3 regions of the Priestia sp. FSL P4-0332 genome follow, and region 2 is predicted to be linked to each of the others. Evidence: riboswitches for the same ligand, from Rfam matches in the RefSeq annotation. Region 2 holds a riboswitch; each other region holds the start of a gene.
The links. Region 2 has a riboswitch for S-adenosylmethionine ahead of MKY06_RS20260 (hypothetical protein). Riboswitches for the same ligand answer to the same signal wherever they lie in the genome.
Positions count from the first base shown of each region.

Region 1 (5,101 bases), 880 kb from region 2:
CTCAGTTGCCTTTTGGTTATAAGCTGTCGCATCGTTCCATGCTTTAGAAGGCTGAAGCACTTCATCAGGAACTCCCGGAACATGAGTTGGAATCGATAAACCAAAAATAGCATCTGTTACTGTTTCGGTATTAGCTAGTTCTCCTTCAAGGGCTGCTTGAACCATAGCTCGAGTGTAACTTAACTTCATTCGTTCGCCCACGCCGTATTCACCGCCGGTCCATCCAGTATTTACAAGGTATACATTTACATTATGTTCATCGATTTTCTTTCCTAGCATTTCTGCATAAGTTGTTGGAGCAAGGGGTAAGAAAGGCTCACCAAAGCATGTAGAGAAAGTAGCCTGTGGCGATGTTACGCCGCGCTCTGTTCCAGCTAACTTACTAGTGTATCCGCTCAGAAAATGGTACATCGCTTGTTCTTTTGTAAGCTTGCTGATTGGAGGCAAGACGCCGAAGGCATCAGCAGTTAAAAAGACAATAGCTGTAGGGTGCCCAGCAACGCTTGGCAATACCGTATTATCAATAGAGTCAATTGAATAAGCGGCACGAGTATTCTCTGTTAAACTATTATCATTGTAATCTGCTACTTTCGTATTTTGATTTAACACTACATTTTCCAGTACGGCGCCGAAGCGAATTGCATTGAAAATTTGCGGTTCTTTTTCTTCGGAAAGCTGAATGCACTTCGCGTAGCATCCTCCTTCAATATTAAATACACCAGAGCTTGACCAACCGTGCTCGTCATCTCCGATTAAACGACGGTTTGCATCAGCAGAAAGCGTTGTTTTACCCGTTCCAGATAAACCAAAGAATAATGCAACGTCACCTTCTTCTCCTACGTTAGCAGAACAGTGCATGGATAGAATATTGTTTTGAGGAAGCAAGAAGTTCATCACTGAGAAAATAGATTTTTTCATTTCACCAGCGTATTCAGTTCCTCCAATTAGCACGATGCGTCGCTCTAACGAAAGAATAATGAAGGTTTCAGAATTCGTCCCGTCTGTTTCAGGATCAGCTTTGAACGTTGGAGCTGCTACAATTGTAAACGGCTTCACATCATCATTTGTTTTTTGTTCGGCTGAAGGGCGAATGAATAACTGCTGAGCGAATAGGTTATGCCATGCAAATTCATTAACTACTTGAATTGGTAACTGATACTTTTTATCAGCTCCAGCATATCCATTAAAAACAAAAAGTTCATCCTGCTTCTTTAAGTGGGTTAAGACTTTTTTGTATAGCGCATCGAATCGCTGAGCAGAAATTGGCTGATTGACAGGTCCCCATTCAACCGTTTTTGAAGACACAGCATCGCTTACAATAAATTTATCTAAAGGAGAGCGACCTGTATATTTTCCGGTTTCGACTGACACAGCACCTGTAGAAGTCAGCGTTCCTTCGCGTCGAGCTAGAATTTTTTCAACAAGTTGTGGAACAGATAATTGGTGTTTTGTTGTTTTTAATTGAAGCAAACCATTTAATTCGATAGACATATCAACAGTACTCATGTGCACTACCTTCCTTTTTTAGCTATTATTTATTCATTAATGTTTGAAATTTATAATTAGTATAACACATTTATTTAATTATTCTATACTATTTAACTAAAAATGTTTGTTTATTATAAAAAAATGTACGTTATACCTATTTTAGACACATGTATATGTGATAGGAGCAAAAAAAGTGAAGCTATTTTAAGTGAAAGCCTCATTTTGATCTGTCTTATTAACTAAACTTAGTGATGATTCTTAATAAGATGTACTATTTCGGAATTTGAGTATGTTACATTAAAACAGATTCAAACATAAAGAGATGATTTCCATTTGAATGTTGTTGACAGTGAAGCGCTTTTTCATGTATTATATGTCCTTGAACGGATACTCTCTTATCCCGAGCTGGTGGAGGGACAGGCCCTATGAAACCCAGCAACCATCGTCATTTTTTTGTGTAGACGATAAGGTGCTAACCTGATGCAAGGGCACAACCTTGATCGATAAGAGTGAAAGGCTTATGTAGAATTTGATACCTTTCCTCGATACAAGGAAAGGTTTTTTTATATTTTTTAACGTGTAGTGAAAATAAGGGAATGAGTACCGTATCACAATGTATCGTATTTATAAGGAGGAAAACTGATGTCAACACAACGTCGTCTGTTCACGTCAGAATCTGTTACAGAGGGACATCCCGATAAAATTTGTGACCAAATTTCTGACTCAATTCTTGATGCTATCCTAGCAAAGGATCCAAATGCTCGTGTTGCTTGTGAAACAAGCGTAACAACTGGTTTAGTTTTAGTAAGTGGTGAAATTACAACTTCTACTTACGTGGATATTCCTAAAACAGTTCGTGAAACAATTAAAGGAATTGGCTATACTCGTGCAAAATACGGATTTGATGCTGAAACTTGTGCAGTATTAACATCTATCGACGAGCAGTCAGCTGATATCGCTGCTGGTGTAGACCAAGCGTTAGAAGCACGTGAAGGTCAAATGTCAGATGAAGAAATCGAAGCAATCGGAGCTGGAGACCAAGGGTTAATGTTTGGTTATGCATGTAACGAAACAAAAGAATTAATGCCTCTTCCAATTTCATTAGCTCATAAACTTGCTCGCCGTCTAACAGAAGTACGTAAAGAAGAAATTCTTCCTTACCTTCGCCCGGATGGTAAAACACAAGTAACAGTTGAATATGATGAAAACAACAAACCTGTTCGCATCGATACAATTGTTATTTCAACCCAGCATCACCCAGAAGTAACGTTAGAGCAAATTCAACGTAACTTAAAAGAATATGTTATTAATCCAGTTGTTCCAAACGAGTTAATTGATGAAAATACAAAGTATTTCATTAACCCAACAGGACGTTTCGTAATCGGCGGTCCTCAAGGAGATGCTGGTTTAACTGGTCGTAAAATTATCGTTGATACTTACGGCGGATATGCTCGTCACGGCGGCGGTGCATTCTCTGGTAAGGACGCAACAAAAGTAGACCGTTCAGCAGCTTATGCAGCTCGTTATGTTGCGAAAAACATTGTAGCAGCTGATCTTGCTGATAAATGTGAAGTACAACTAGCATATGCAATTGGTGTTGCACAACCAGTATCTATTTCAATTGATACATTCGGTACAGGAAAAGTTTCTGAAGAAGTACTAGTAGACGTAGTACGCAAAAACTTTGACCTACGTCCAGCAGGCATCATTAAAATGCTTGATTTACGTCGCCCAATTTATAAGCAAACAGCAGCTTACGGCCACTTTGGTCGTACGGATGTGGAGCTTCCTTGGGAGTTCACAGACAAAGCGGAAGCATTAAAAACTCAAGCTTTAGCTAAATAATAAAAAAATCTCCGTGAAAACGGAGATTTTTTTATGCCCATTGAATACCTGCAGCAGATTTTTCTACGACACTTTCATATTCTGAAAGCAAATGCTGAAAAATGGCGTCCCATGATTGAGTAAGAGCGTATTGTCTCGCTGCATGGCCAAAGTGAAGACGCTGATGCAAATCATCGAGTAAATCTGTAATAGCCGAACTGAATTCTTCTAAGGAGTGAGGTTTGCAAAGGTAGCCGTTTCGCCCGTGCTGAACCATCTGTTTAACTCCTCCTGCATTTGCTGCCACTACAGGAGTTCCAGAAGCAAGAGATTCCAGTACAACATTTCCGAAGGTTTCTGTTTCTGAAGGAAAAACAAACAAATCAGATGATGAATAGATATGAGCAAGTTGCTTACCTTCAAGGAAGCCTGTAAATGTCATATGCTCAGATGCTTGCTGCTGCATTTGTTCTTTTAAAGGGCCGTCTCCCACAATAACCCAGTGAATTTGATGACGGATATGATCAGGTAGAGATCGTGCGATTTTTATTAAAAAATCAGCGTTCTTTTCTTTAGCTAATCTTCCTACATACGTTAAGATGTAGGGTTTTTTTATATTATATTTAATACGAATATCAAAGCGGTCATAGTGGGGATGAAATAATTTATGATTTACTCCTCGCGACCAAATATCTACGTTGTGAAACCCTTGTTCTTCTAGCTGCTGTTTGGTCACTTCAGAGGGAGCGAATATTTTTTGTACAGGTTTATAAAACCATTTCATATATTTTTGCAGTGGTACACGCATTTTTTCAAGTTCATAGTGAGATAAATAATCATCAAAATTGGTATGATAAGAGCCGACAAGAGGAACACCTAATCTTTTCCCGTAATAGGAGCCGCAAACCCCCATTGTAAAAGGAGTGGCCAAATGAATAATAGAAGGATTGAATGCCTGCAGCTGCTTTTTAATTTTTAGAACGTTTGGCAATGAAAAGCGGCTGTTTGGATAAAGGAAAAACGGCATGCTGGGCGAACGGTGAACATACGTTGAAAATGACTGATCATGAGCAAATTCAGGAGCAAATACCTGGATGGGAATTTGCTTTGATTTGACGTACTGAGTAAATTGATAAAGTGTTTTAGCAGCTCCGTTAACTTCTGGAGCAAATGTATCCGTAAATAAAGCAATTCTCATTAGTACTCCTCCTATCAATTAAGTTAAAAATATGTTCAGTGAAACAGCACCCGAAAAGATGCCCAGTATCAGACCTACCATGACATCCGTCGGATAGTGCAGGCCAAGATAAATTCTTGAAATTCCTACCATTACTGCAAGAGGCAAAAGAACAGCAGCGAAGGCTGGATAAACAATCATAAGAGGGGTAACCAACGAAAAAATAGCTGTTGTATGCCCAGATGGAAATGAATGATCTTTTAATGGATTTTCTAACACTTTTGTATGTTTTAATTGAATATAAGGTCGTTTTCTCGGATATAGTTTTTTAGCAATGGCGACTGGAATATGACTAACGGCTAGAGAAAACGCACAAGCGTAAGCGACGGATGAAGGATACAGAAATAGCAGCAAGCACGCTATCACAATGGTAAAAGTGGCTCCTCCGGCGTGAGTTAGTAAACGTAAAAATCTATTTAAGTGCTTTCGATCAAAATGTTGGTTTACGCTTTTGAATAATCGGCATTCGGCATCGTATACATACTGAATTAACTTGGCTTTCATAGAGTCGCTCCCTTTTCAATAAATACGTCTTTATTATTCAGTTTAATC
Region 1 is NZ_JBBOUA010000001.1:4,726,295-4,731,395, reverse strand. It holds gene pckA (phosphoenolpyruvate carboxykinase (ATP)) at 1-1,506, opposite strand, end outside; SAM riboswitch class I at 1,881-1,998, shown strand; gene metK (methionine adenosyltransferase) at 2,131-3,333, shown strand; gene MKY06_RS24740 (glycosyltransferase family 4 protein) at 3,365-4,510, opposite strand; gene MKY06_RS24735 (phosphatase PAP2 family protein) at 4,529-5,053, opposite strand.
Region 1: it holds a riboswitch for S-adenosylmethionine, as region 2 does, so the genes downstream of both, metK (methionine adenosyltransferase) here and MKY06_RS20260 (hypothetical protein) in region 2, are expected to answer to the same signal.

Region 2 (5,101 bases):
ATAACCCGTCATTTTATTTTGTTCGTTTTGTAAGACAACTGCTTTTTCAGCTTGCTGAATTCTACTTTTTAAAAATAGCTTTCTATTATCTCCAAATGCTGCTTCATCAAGCTTTACAACCTCTTTGAAGTCCCTTCTCGTTAAGGATCGTGTATAAACCCCTGAAGCTTTAAATGCTCTTGGTATGTATTCACTGCTTATATATTTACTTACATAGTCCACGGTTTTAAACCCTGCTTTTTTATATAAGTGCTCACCTTCTTTTGTCGCAATTAAGTAGGCATTCACCTCAGGGGAAAGAGTTTGCAAACAGTGCTTCATGAGCTGCCCGGCTAACCCTTGTTTTCGGTAATCTTTTCTCACAATTACCATTCCTATAAAAGCTGACTGATTTTTATACAAAATTACTGCTACGCTTGATACAATGTTACCTTTCTCATTTCTATGACCAAATACGTCTCCAGATGAAAAAATCGTATGTAAATCCGCTTCGCTATAATCCCATTTTTCCAACTTAGATAGCACTAGCAAATCCTTTATGTCTTTTTCACTAAATCTTTCTATCATTTCTGCCTATTTCCTCCCAACTTTTCGATGCACTGTACGGCGTTAAAAAGCGTAAAACTAACATACTTATCCACTTTCAATTACCACTTAATCATTAACGAATTCTCTAACTAAATAGTACAGAATAAATAGAATATTTTCTACATTATTCATACGTACCAATGATCCCTTAAAACAAACTAATCATTCGCACATAAACTAATGAAAAAAGACCTCTTTCCAAGAAAGAGGTCTTTTCTTTTATTTCACTAGCTTTTGCTCAGCTGCAGCTGAACCTTGACTTCGTTTGTGGAATCCTTTTGCATAGTACGCGATAATAAGACCGATAAACCATAATGGTCCGATGACAACTGCAATTCTAGTATCTGGATTATATGCCATGAGAACCACCACCAGCGCTAGGAACGCAAGTGACACATAAGATGTTAACGGAAATAAAGGCATTTTATATTTCAGCTTTGCCTCTTCACCTGTTTTTAACGTTTTGCGATACTTAATTTGAGAAAGCAAAATAATTCCCCATGTCCAAATCGCACCGAATGTTGCAATGCTTGTTACCCACGTAAATACTTTGGCAGGCACAATGTAGTTTAACGCTACTCCCACTAATAAAGCACCCGCTGATGCTAAAACAGCTTTTCCCGGTACGCCGCCTTTTGTAAGCTGGCCGTATCCTTTTGGTGCTTCTCCGTGCTCTGCTAAGTTAAACAGCATACGGCCTGTACTAAAAATACCGCTGTTACAAGAAGAAAGAGCTGCTGTTAGCACGACAAAGTTAATAATACCAGCCGCCGCTGGAATGCCGATTTTTTCAAATGTTAATACAAAAGGGCTTCCCTGTGAACCGATTTCTTGCCACGGATAAATCGACATAATGACAAATAATGCACCAACGTAGAAAATAAGAATACGCCAAAAGACAGAATCAATCGCTCTTGCTAGAGATTTTTCCGGATTTTTCACTTCTCCCGCGGTAACGCCGATCATTTCAATTCCTAAATATGCAAACATGACCATTTGCAGCGACAGCAAAATGCCTTTAAATCCGTTCGGGAACAGTCCGCCGTTGTCCCACAAGTTTTTGATACCAGTCGCAACGCCGCCGTTGCCGATTCCAAACACAATCATTAATAATCCAACGGCAATCATTAATACAATCGCTAAAATTTTAATAAGTGCAAACCAAAATTCCAGTTCACCATATGCCTTAACAGCTAAGAAGTTAACCGTTGTCATGATAACAAGCGCCGATAACGCCCAAATCCAGTTTGGTACATCCGGATACCAATACCCCATATAAATACCAACGGCTGTAATTTCAGCCATACATGTTACAACCCATAAAAACCAGTAGTTCCAACCTGTTAAATAACCGGCAAGCGGCCCTAAGTAGTCGCGTGCGTACTTACTGAATGAACCTGCAACAGGTTTTTGAATCGCCATTTCTCCAAGTGCTCTCATAATAAAAAACATAATCATTCCGCTAAATCCGTACGCCAATAATATTCCCGGTCCTGCTAATTTAATAGCAGATGCAGATCCAAGAAACAGTCCTACCCCTATGGCTGCTCCTAAGGACATCAGCGTCACATGTCTTTCTTCTAACCCGCGTTTCAATTCTTTCCCCTGAGTTTTCCCCTGCATAAACGTCTCCCCTTTTTCCAATCTGTCAAAACGAGATGAACACAGCCTTTTTTGTTAGCGCTTTCATATAAGTTTGTGCTAAAAGACAGCTAGGCTGTATATTTGTATTCTATCACCTTTCTCTCACTTTTCTTTTGTCGAAAAACAAAAAAATTATCTTATCATTTTGTTTAAACGCACAATTAGACATAGGCCCTGCTATTTTAATATGTATTTATTATTGCACTTAAGCAATAGTATTTTAAAAAAATAGAAAAACGCCGACTCAACTCCGTCAGCGCATCGTTCATTTTATGCTTTTTTATAAAAACTAGCATTTATCTCGCGGGTTCAAAAGTTTTACAGCCAGGTTCTTCCGTTTCAGAAACATGGTGACTACTTTCAGGACTCACAACGTAAATGGACTCTGCACTGCATTTATTTCCGGATTTCCAATACATGCACTCATTCACTTCACATAATACACCTTGGGCCACTGTTATCCCTCCTTTGCTTGTCTTATCTATTTACTACCCGAAATATAACGATTCTAACATTTTCACGCAAAAAAACCGCTTGTTTATCAAGCGGATCTTTTTATTGCGTGTGTTCAACATACTGTTTTTTAGCTAAATATAACTCACGGCTCAGCGTGATCCGCCGTTCTCTCAAGTGCCTTAATTTAGTCTGAAATTGTTCGTTAGTTGGCTCTTTTTGAATCAAGCGATACGTAAAAGAAATATCTTCATTTAACTGTTTAAAATCTTCCCATATCTCTTGAACTAGGGCGGATTGTTTTTCTTCAAATGAACGATTTTGCTGCGTTTTTAGCGCAGCTAAAGTTTCCTGCTGCCACGTTTCGTCTTTTATTTCTTTGGCTAATAAGTATAGATCTAAATAATCATCAGTGCTTAACGCTGTTTGTCTACTGTTCAATGTCCTCACCTTTTCTATACGAAATGTTTCTTCCTAAGAAGAGGATTTCATCATAGAAAAAGATTCCTCTTCTTATCTGTCAGAGCTAGGCTATGCTGGAATTAGCACCATTCAATAATTGTGGTTGCTGAGGCTTCAAAGGGCCAGTCCCTCCACCTCTCTAGATAAGAATATTTCGTTTTTAAATTATTTCTGGCTATTCTAATATGTTTTATAGGTTACGTCAATAGCTTTTCAATAAAAAGAAAAAAGAAGTAAAATATGGTATGATTTCATAAAGGATGGTGAGCACATGAAACGATATATGTTATCTGCTTTTTTGGGAAGCTTGCTGCTGCTTCTTACTATTGCTTTTTCATCTACTTTCCATATTGCAATTGTCAAAACAACGGGAAGCATCGGAGGAATTATTTTAGCTGCGGCAGCTTTAGTTATGAACGCGCTTGAAGATCCCCCTTCCTCAGATAATACAGGTGGAGGAGCCGTTGAAGTACTAGATAAAGGAGCCGTTTGGGCTACTTATTTACTTTTACTTTCACTGCCAAACCTCATCGCGTGTATAACATCTTATGTTTTATGGACTCGCTGATATTCACCAACGTTACGGACGTTTTACCATCTGTAAGGTCATTGATATTTGTTTATCTACAAATCCAAGGTCACGATACACATGCTGTGCAAAATTCCCAGCATGAACGCTGAGTCTGATTTCAGGGTATCCTTTGATAGACAATTCATCAATTGCTTTTTGTATTAACGGCTTGGCTAAACCTTGCCCGCGGTATTCCGGTACAACATATAATTCGTAGATAAAGCCAATTTCTTCTTTTGAAAAGAAGTCGGTAGATGGGCCGATAAGAACCCAGCCTGCGAGTTTATTTTCTTGTCTTGAAACTAAATAATAACAGCCTTTTTCAAAGGCACTACCAACTAGTTCATTTACGCGTTCAGCTGACGGATGAAACTGCTTCATTGTTCCTTCAAACAGCGCATCAGCAGATTTCGTCCGAATTTCCTGTAATTCTTCTTCAGTAGCTTTTGCAATCATTATCGATCTCTCCTTTCGTGTTCGTTTTCTACATGCGAGGATAAATTCCTGCAAAATAAAAGTCTTCGCCTAGGCGAAGACTTTTATTTAAATTCAAAATGCTCTTGATGATTACCTTGTTCGTCCGTCCAGTTGATCATGATGTCTAAGCTTGCCGCTTTTCCAGGAACAGCAAAATTCGCATAGCGAAAACGCTGACCGCTTTTGCTTAAGTTAGACCTTTCAATAGGAGAAAACAAGCTGTATTTCGCCTTATTTTTTCCTTCGTGCCGAAAAGCTTGGACCTGCACGCGCTCTACGTCTTTTCCAATGTTTTCAACGGTTAATCCATATGTATGATAGACGTTATTTTTCCACTTTAGCTGATTATCTCCCGTCATGCTCGCTTTTGTCAGTTCAACCGACCATTGTTCAGATGATTTCTTCATTGGAAGCTTCTCAATCGAAAGAGCGCTGACATGAATGGCTGCAAAAGCAAGCCAGACAAAACAAAAAGTGCTGACTGTATAAAATAGTCTTTTCATAGATTTTGATCTCCTTAGAAATTTTAGTAGTAGCATTTCCTGTTCACTTAAAAATTATGATAAACGCTTTAACAAAAAAAAACCTCTCCATTTAGGAGAAGCTTCTTAAATTAATGCATAAGCAAATCTTTTTGTTTGTCTAATGAGTGTTTTGTATATAAATCTCTTTCAATCGCATATTTAGGACGCTGTTTCACTTCGTTAAAAATCTTGCCAATGTATTCTCCGACAAGACCCATTCCCATTAGCTGCAGGCCGCCTACAAGCCAAATGGATAAAATAAGAGACGTCCAGCCGATTTGCGTATGATCTAAATATTTTTGAATCAGCGCATAAATACCAAACGCAATACTAAAGAGAAAAGAAGCTCCTCCAAGCAGCGTCAATAAGCGTATCGGCGCTA
Region 2 is NZ_JBBOUA010000001.1:3,847,382-3,852,482, forward strand. It holds gene MKY06_RS20245 (GNAT family N-acetyltransferase) at 1-567, opposite strand, end outside; gene alaP (alanine permease AlaP) at 808-2,211, opposite strand; gene MKY06_RS20255 (DUF1540 domain-containing protein) at 2,529-2,687, opposite strand; gene MKY06_RS20260 (hypothetical protein) at 2,788-3,126, opposite strand; SAM riboswitch class I at 3,196-3,297, opposite strand; gene MKY06_RS20265 (hypothetical protein) at 3,419-3,715, shown strand; gene MKY06_RS20270 (GNAT family N-acetyltransferase) at 3,728-4,174, opposite strand; gene MKY06_RS20275 (hypothetical protein) at 4,258-4,698, opposite strand; gene MKY06_RS20280 (glycosyltransferase family 2 protein) at 4,809-5,101, opposite strand, start outside.

Region 3 (5,101 bases), 2.4 Mb from region 2:
TTACTGAAAAGTAAATATGTTCAAATAAATCAAGGGGGTCCTGAGAAAAAAGCAGGCCAGCTCCTTGACGTATTAGGTTCGTCAGAGTCTGCTTACCTTGTATTACTGTCGGAAGATGATGGTATCGTCTATATCAATGTTGAACATGTAAAAAGTATAAGTGAATATCAAAACAATAATAACAATAATAACAATAATAATAACAATAATAACATTCAAATGAATAATCAATTTGCTACAAATCAGGAACCAACTTATATGAAATCAAAAAACTTTAATAATTTATTTACTCATCTATCACACAAATGGGTATCGATCAACGGCGGCGGTCCAGAAGCTGTAGAAGGTGTATTGGTGCAAAGTCGGAATGGTACTTTTACCCTTGTTCAGGACAATCAAGTATTACGCTTACAGCCAAGACATGTTAAAACCATTTGTGTAGGAGCAAAAGGATCTTTTAAACAAAATAATAATCAAGATGATGAGCAGAAAGAGGAAAATACAAATACTGAAGACGGAGGATCAACGGAAGGCGTTCCAGAAGGTCGTACAGGAAGAAGCCGCCGCACAGGTTCACACTCGTCAGGAAGAAGCCGCCGCACAGGTTCACACTCGTCAGGAAAAAGCCGCCGCTCAGATTCACACTCGTCAGCGTCAAGAGAGCAAGTCATCCAAACAAAAAATTATCGTTGGAAAGCATAATGAATAAGAACAAAAAAGGTGCTTATAAAGCACCTTTTCTGTCATATAGGAAAGAGGGAGGAGAATGAGTATAAATCGTTATATTAATAAAATTGTAGAAGTAGATATTTCAGGGAAAACTAAGTTTATTGGCAGACTTGTTGACTTAGGGTTAGATGTCATGATTTTGTATAATGGACATGATTATTTGTATATTCCTCTTTTACACATGCATCGTTTGCGAGAAGTATCAGAAGAAGACTATACGGTTTTACGTGAAATAGAAGAGAACTTGATAGAAGAAAGTCAGCGAATTTCTTATCGTAATATTTTACAGCAGGCAAAAGGGAAATTTATTGAAATTTATGTAACGGGAGGGAAATCATTGCATGGCTATATCACAAGCGTGCTGAATGATTATCTTGTGTTTTATTCTCCAGTGTATAAAAATGTCTTTGTTTCTCTACATCATTTGAAATGGCTTACCCCTTACAGTAATGAGTTAACCCCTTATTCTTTAAGTGACAAAGAGCTCCCGGTAAGGCCCGCCTCTGCACCTTTTGTCAGAAACTTTGAAGAGCAGCTTAAAAAATATGAAAATCAACTGGTCGTATTAGATTTAGGGGATCAATCAGAAAAAATTGGCGTACTTAAAGAAGTTTCTAATAATATTGTTGAACTAATTACGGCAAATGGAGAAAGTATGTATTGGAAGTTAGCTCACGTAAAATCTGTGCACTTGCCTTAGAAAAAGAGACCTGGCTGTCGTCTCTTTTTTTTATGTGCTTATCAGGACAAGTATATTGAATAAACAAATGAGATGATTTGAATTTTTTAGAAAATTATGTTGACAATAAAGAAAATCTTTATTAAAGTTATTAACAACAAACGTTAACCACCAACAATTATATAGAACTCTTATCAAGAGTGGCGGAGGGACTGGCCCTGCGATGCCCGGCAACCATCAAATGAAACATTCATTTGAACGGTGCTAATTCCTGTGGAACATCAGTATTGTTCTAACAGATGAGAGAAATCGTGTATAAACGAACACTCTTCCATCTGTGAAGAGTGTTTTTTATTTTGAGTTAAGGAGAGAAATAGATGAAAATTGAAACTTTATTAGTTCGTTCAGGAGTAGGTCGCGACCCTTCAACAGGTTCTATTACAACACCCATTTATCAAGCATCAACATTTGCTCATCCTGCTTTAGGGCAAAGTACAGGATTTGACTATGCACGTACGGCAAATCCTACTCGTACAGCATTGGAAGAAGCAATTGCTGCTTTAGAAAAAGGAGAAGTAGGAGTAGCATTTGCTTCAGGAATGGCGGGCGTAATGGCAGTTTTAGCACTATTTAAAAACGGAGATCATTTAATTGTATCAGAAGATTTATACGGAGGAACGTACCGAGTACTAAATGAAATCTTTTCAGAGCAAGGAATTACTGTTTCGTACGTCAACACAGCCCATCTCGAGCAAGTAAAAGATGCGCTTCGTCCCAACACGAAAGCTTTATTTATTGAAACACCTACAAATCCAATGATGCACGTGACTGATTTGCCCGAAGCAATTGCGTTAGCTAAACAGCATGATTTGCTTACTATCGTTGACAATACATTCATGTCCCCTTACTATCAGCGTCCTTTAGAGCTTGGAGCAGATATTGTGATACATAGTGCGAGCAAATACATTGGGGGGCATAATGATGTAGTTGCTGGTCTTGTAGTCGCTCGATGTAGTAGCTTAGGAGAGAAAATTCGTTTTTATCAAAATGCAGCTGGGGCAATCTTAGGTCCACAAGATAGCTGGTTGTTGTTGCGCGGTGTTAAGACGCTAGCGCTTCGTATGGAAAAGCATAACGAAAACGCACTGAAAATTGCAAATTGGCTTACTGCTCATGATCTCGTAGAAAAAGTGTATTACCCTGGTCTTGAAACACATCCAGGCTATGAAATCATGAAGAAACAAGCGACTGGATTTGGAGGCATGATTTCTTTTGCTGTCTCACACCCTGACATCGTGTCCACGCTTTTGGAAAATGTTAAAGTTATTACATTTGCAGAAAGCTTAGGAGGCGTGGAAAGTTTAATGACATTCCCAGCTCGTCAAACACACGCTGATATTCCCGAGGAAATTCGAAATCGTGTTGGAGTAACAAACTGTTTACTGCGATTATCAGTTGGAATTGAGCACGCAGATGATTTAATTAAAGATTTGAAGGAGGCATTTGATGCATACCAACAATAATAAACATAGATTCGGTACGAACTTAATTCATGCAAATACAGGAATTGACGGTCATTTTGGAGCGGTTAACGTACCTATTTATCAGGTATCTACATTTAACCAAGAAGATGAGACGAACAACGGCCGCTATGACTATTCTCGTTCAGGAAATCCAACTCGTGAGGCTTTAGAAAACACCATTGCTCAGCTAGAAAATGGATACGCTGGTTTTGCTTTTTCATCAGGTATGGCTGCTATCTCATCGGTGTTATCTATTTTTGAATCAGGGGATGAAATTTTAGTTTCACACGATACGTACGGCGGGACATATCGTGTATTAACACGGTTATTTTCAAAGTTTGGTATCAAAACAACTTTTGTTGATACAACGAAGGTTGAGAAAGTAGAAGAAGCAATCACAAAAGATACGAGAGCTATTTATATCGAAAGCCCTTCAAATCCATTTTTACAGGTAACGGATATTAAAGCAGTAGCAAGTTTGGCGAAGGAGCGCAATCTCCTTACAATTGTAGATAACACGTTTTTAACACCTTATCTACAGCAGCCGATTGACCTTGGTGTAAATATTGTGATTCATAGTGCTACAAAATATATCAGCGGTCACAGTGACGTCATTGGCGGTCTAGTTGTGGTAAGCGATGAAAAGCTAGCAGAAGAAGTAAAGTTTGTACAAAATGCTTTTGGTGCTATCTTAGGACCACAGGATTGTTTTTTACTGCTTCGAGGAATTAAGACATTAAAAGTTCGTTTAGATCAGCAGTTAAAAACAGCGCTGCAGTTTGCAAAGTGGCTTGAAGAACAATCTCTAGTAAGCTGTGTATACTATCCAGGCTTAGAAAGTCATCCAGACCACAAGCTGATTTCAGAACAAGCAAATGGATACGGAGCTATGATTTCTTTCCAAGTACAGGATGAAAAAGTAGCACGACATATTTTACAAGGAGTGAAATTGGCTTCAATTGGCGTTAGTCTAGGTGCAGTTGAATCCATTCTAACGCATCCTGCAACAATGTCTCATGCAAGTATCCCAAAAGAAGTACGTGAAGAAAAAGGAATTACTGATTCACTTCTTCGCCTTTCAGTAGGGTTAGAGGAATTCGAGGATTTGAAGCAAGACTTTGACGCCGTTTTTCAAAGCTTAGAAGAAAAAGCGTTAATTAAATAAAAAAAGGACTTCCATCAAGGAAGTCCTTTTTATCGTTATATACAGCTATCTAAAAGGTTTGTGTATAGGGACGTAAGCGCAACTTTTTCATCAGAGGAGAGACTGCTGTTTAGAATTCTTTTTATGCCAAGATGATATTTTACATGCGGTGTTTGCCGGACGCGTGGATGAGTCATTTCATCCTTTAAATCTTTCATAATGGCTTCGTGAAGCTGATCTTCACTTGTCATGGCTTGTTTAGAAGCGAACGAACGGTTCAACCATAGGGTTTGATAAGCTGCTAGTAAATGTTCAGAAGTCATTGTGCAAAGTGCTCCTTTAGATTAGTTTCTTCATTATAATAATCTATAGTTTACCATAAGTATTAATACGTGTACGTAACTTTTACAGAAGCAGATACAGTCAAGGACTGAGCTTGAATAGGGGGAGAGGCCGCTAATAACTTAGGCGAGGAGCCAGATGACTGATAGACGGATCCTTCTTCGATTAAAATAGGGATTTGGTTAATAGGAAGCTGCAGCGTGTTGGCAATGGTAAAGGCCTTTTCCTTAGCGTTAAGCAAAGCTTTACTTATCGCTTCTTGTTCATATTTATCATCATTTGTAACGCGGAATTGAAGGTCTTGCGCTACGTTGGCTCCGCTCGAAAACGTAGCATTATAGACGTCGCCCGCTTGTTTTACATCTTGTACTCTTACTCTAAATAAGTGCTGTACTTCGTATCCTGTAAGAGTCGATTTTCCATCGCTATAATCATATTTAGGATTTATGGTGAATGAAGCCGTTTCAATTTGCTGGTCATTAATTCCAAGGTTTTTTATCTCTTGCAGCAGAGTATTTGAAACAGCTGAATTTTCTTTTAAGGCTTCTTGAACGTCTCGGTTTTCCGTGCGCGTTCCAATCGTCATGGAAATTTCATTTGGAACTGCTGAAACACTTCCTTCACCAATTACTTTAATTTCTCTATTTTGTGTATCTACGCGCAGTTGCTGTGTAGGTTCATACG
Region 3 is NZ_JBBOUA010000001.1:1,398,221-1,403,321, forward strand. It holds gene MKY06_RS07115 (spore coat protein) at 1-702, shown strand, start outside; gene MKY06_RS07120 (hypothetical protein) at 767-1,429, shown strand; SAM riboswitch class I at 1,597-1,714, shown strand; gene MKY06_RS07125 (trans-sulfuration enzyme family protein) at 1,786-2,931, shown strand; gene MKY06_RS07130 (trans-sulfuration enzyme family protein) at 2,915-4,096, shown strand; gene MKY06_RS07135 (hypothetical protein) at 4,132-4,398, opposite strand; gene MKY06_RS07140 (SIMPL domain-containing protein) at 4,461-5,101, opposite strand, start outside.
Region 3: it holds a riboswitch for S-adenosylmethionine, as region 2 does, so the genes downstream of both, MKY06_RS07125 (trans-sulfuration enzyme family protein) here and MKY06_RS20260 (hypothetical protein) in region 2, are expected to answer to the same signal.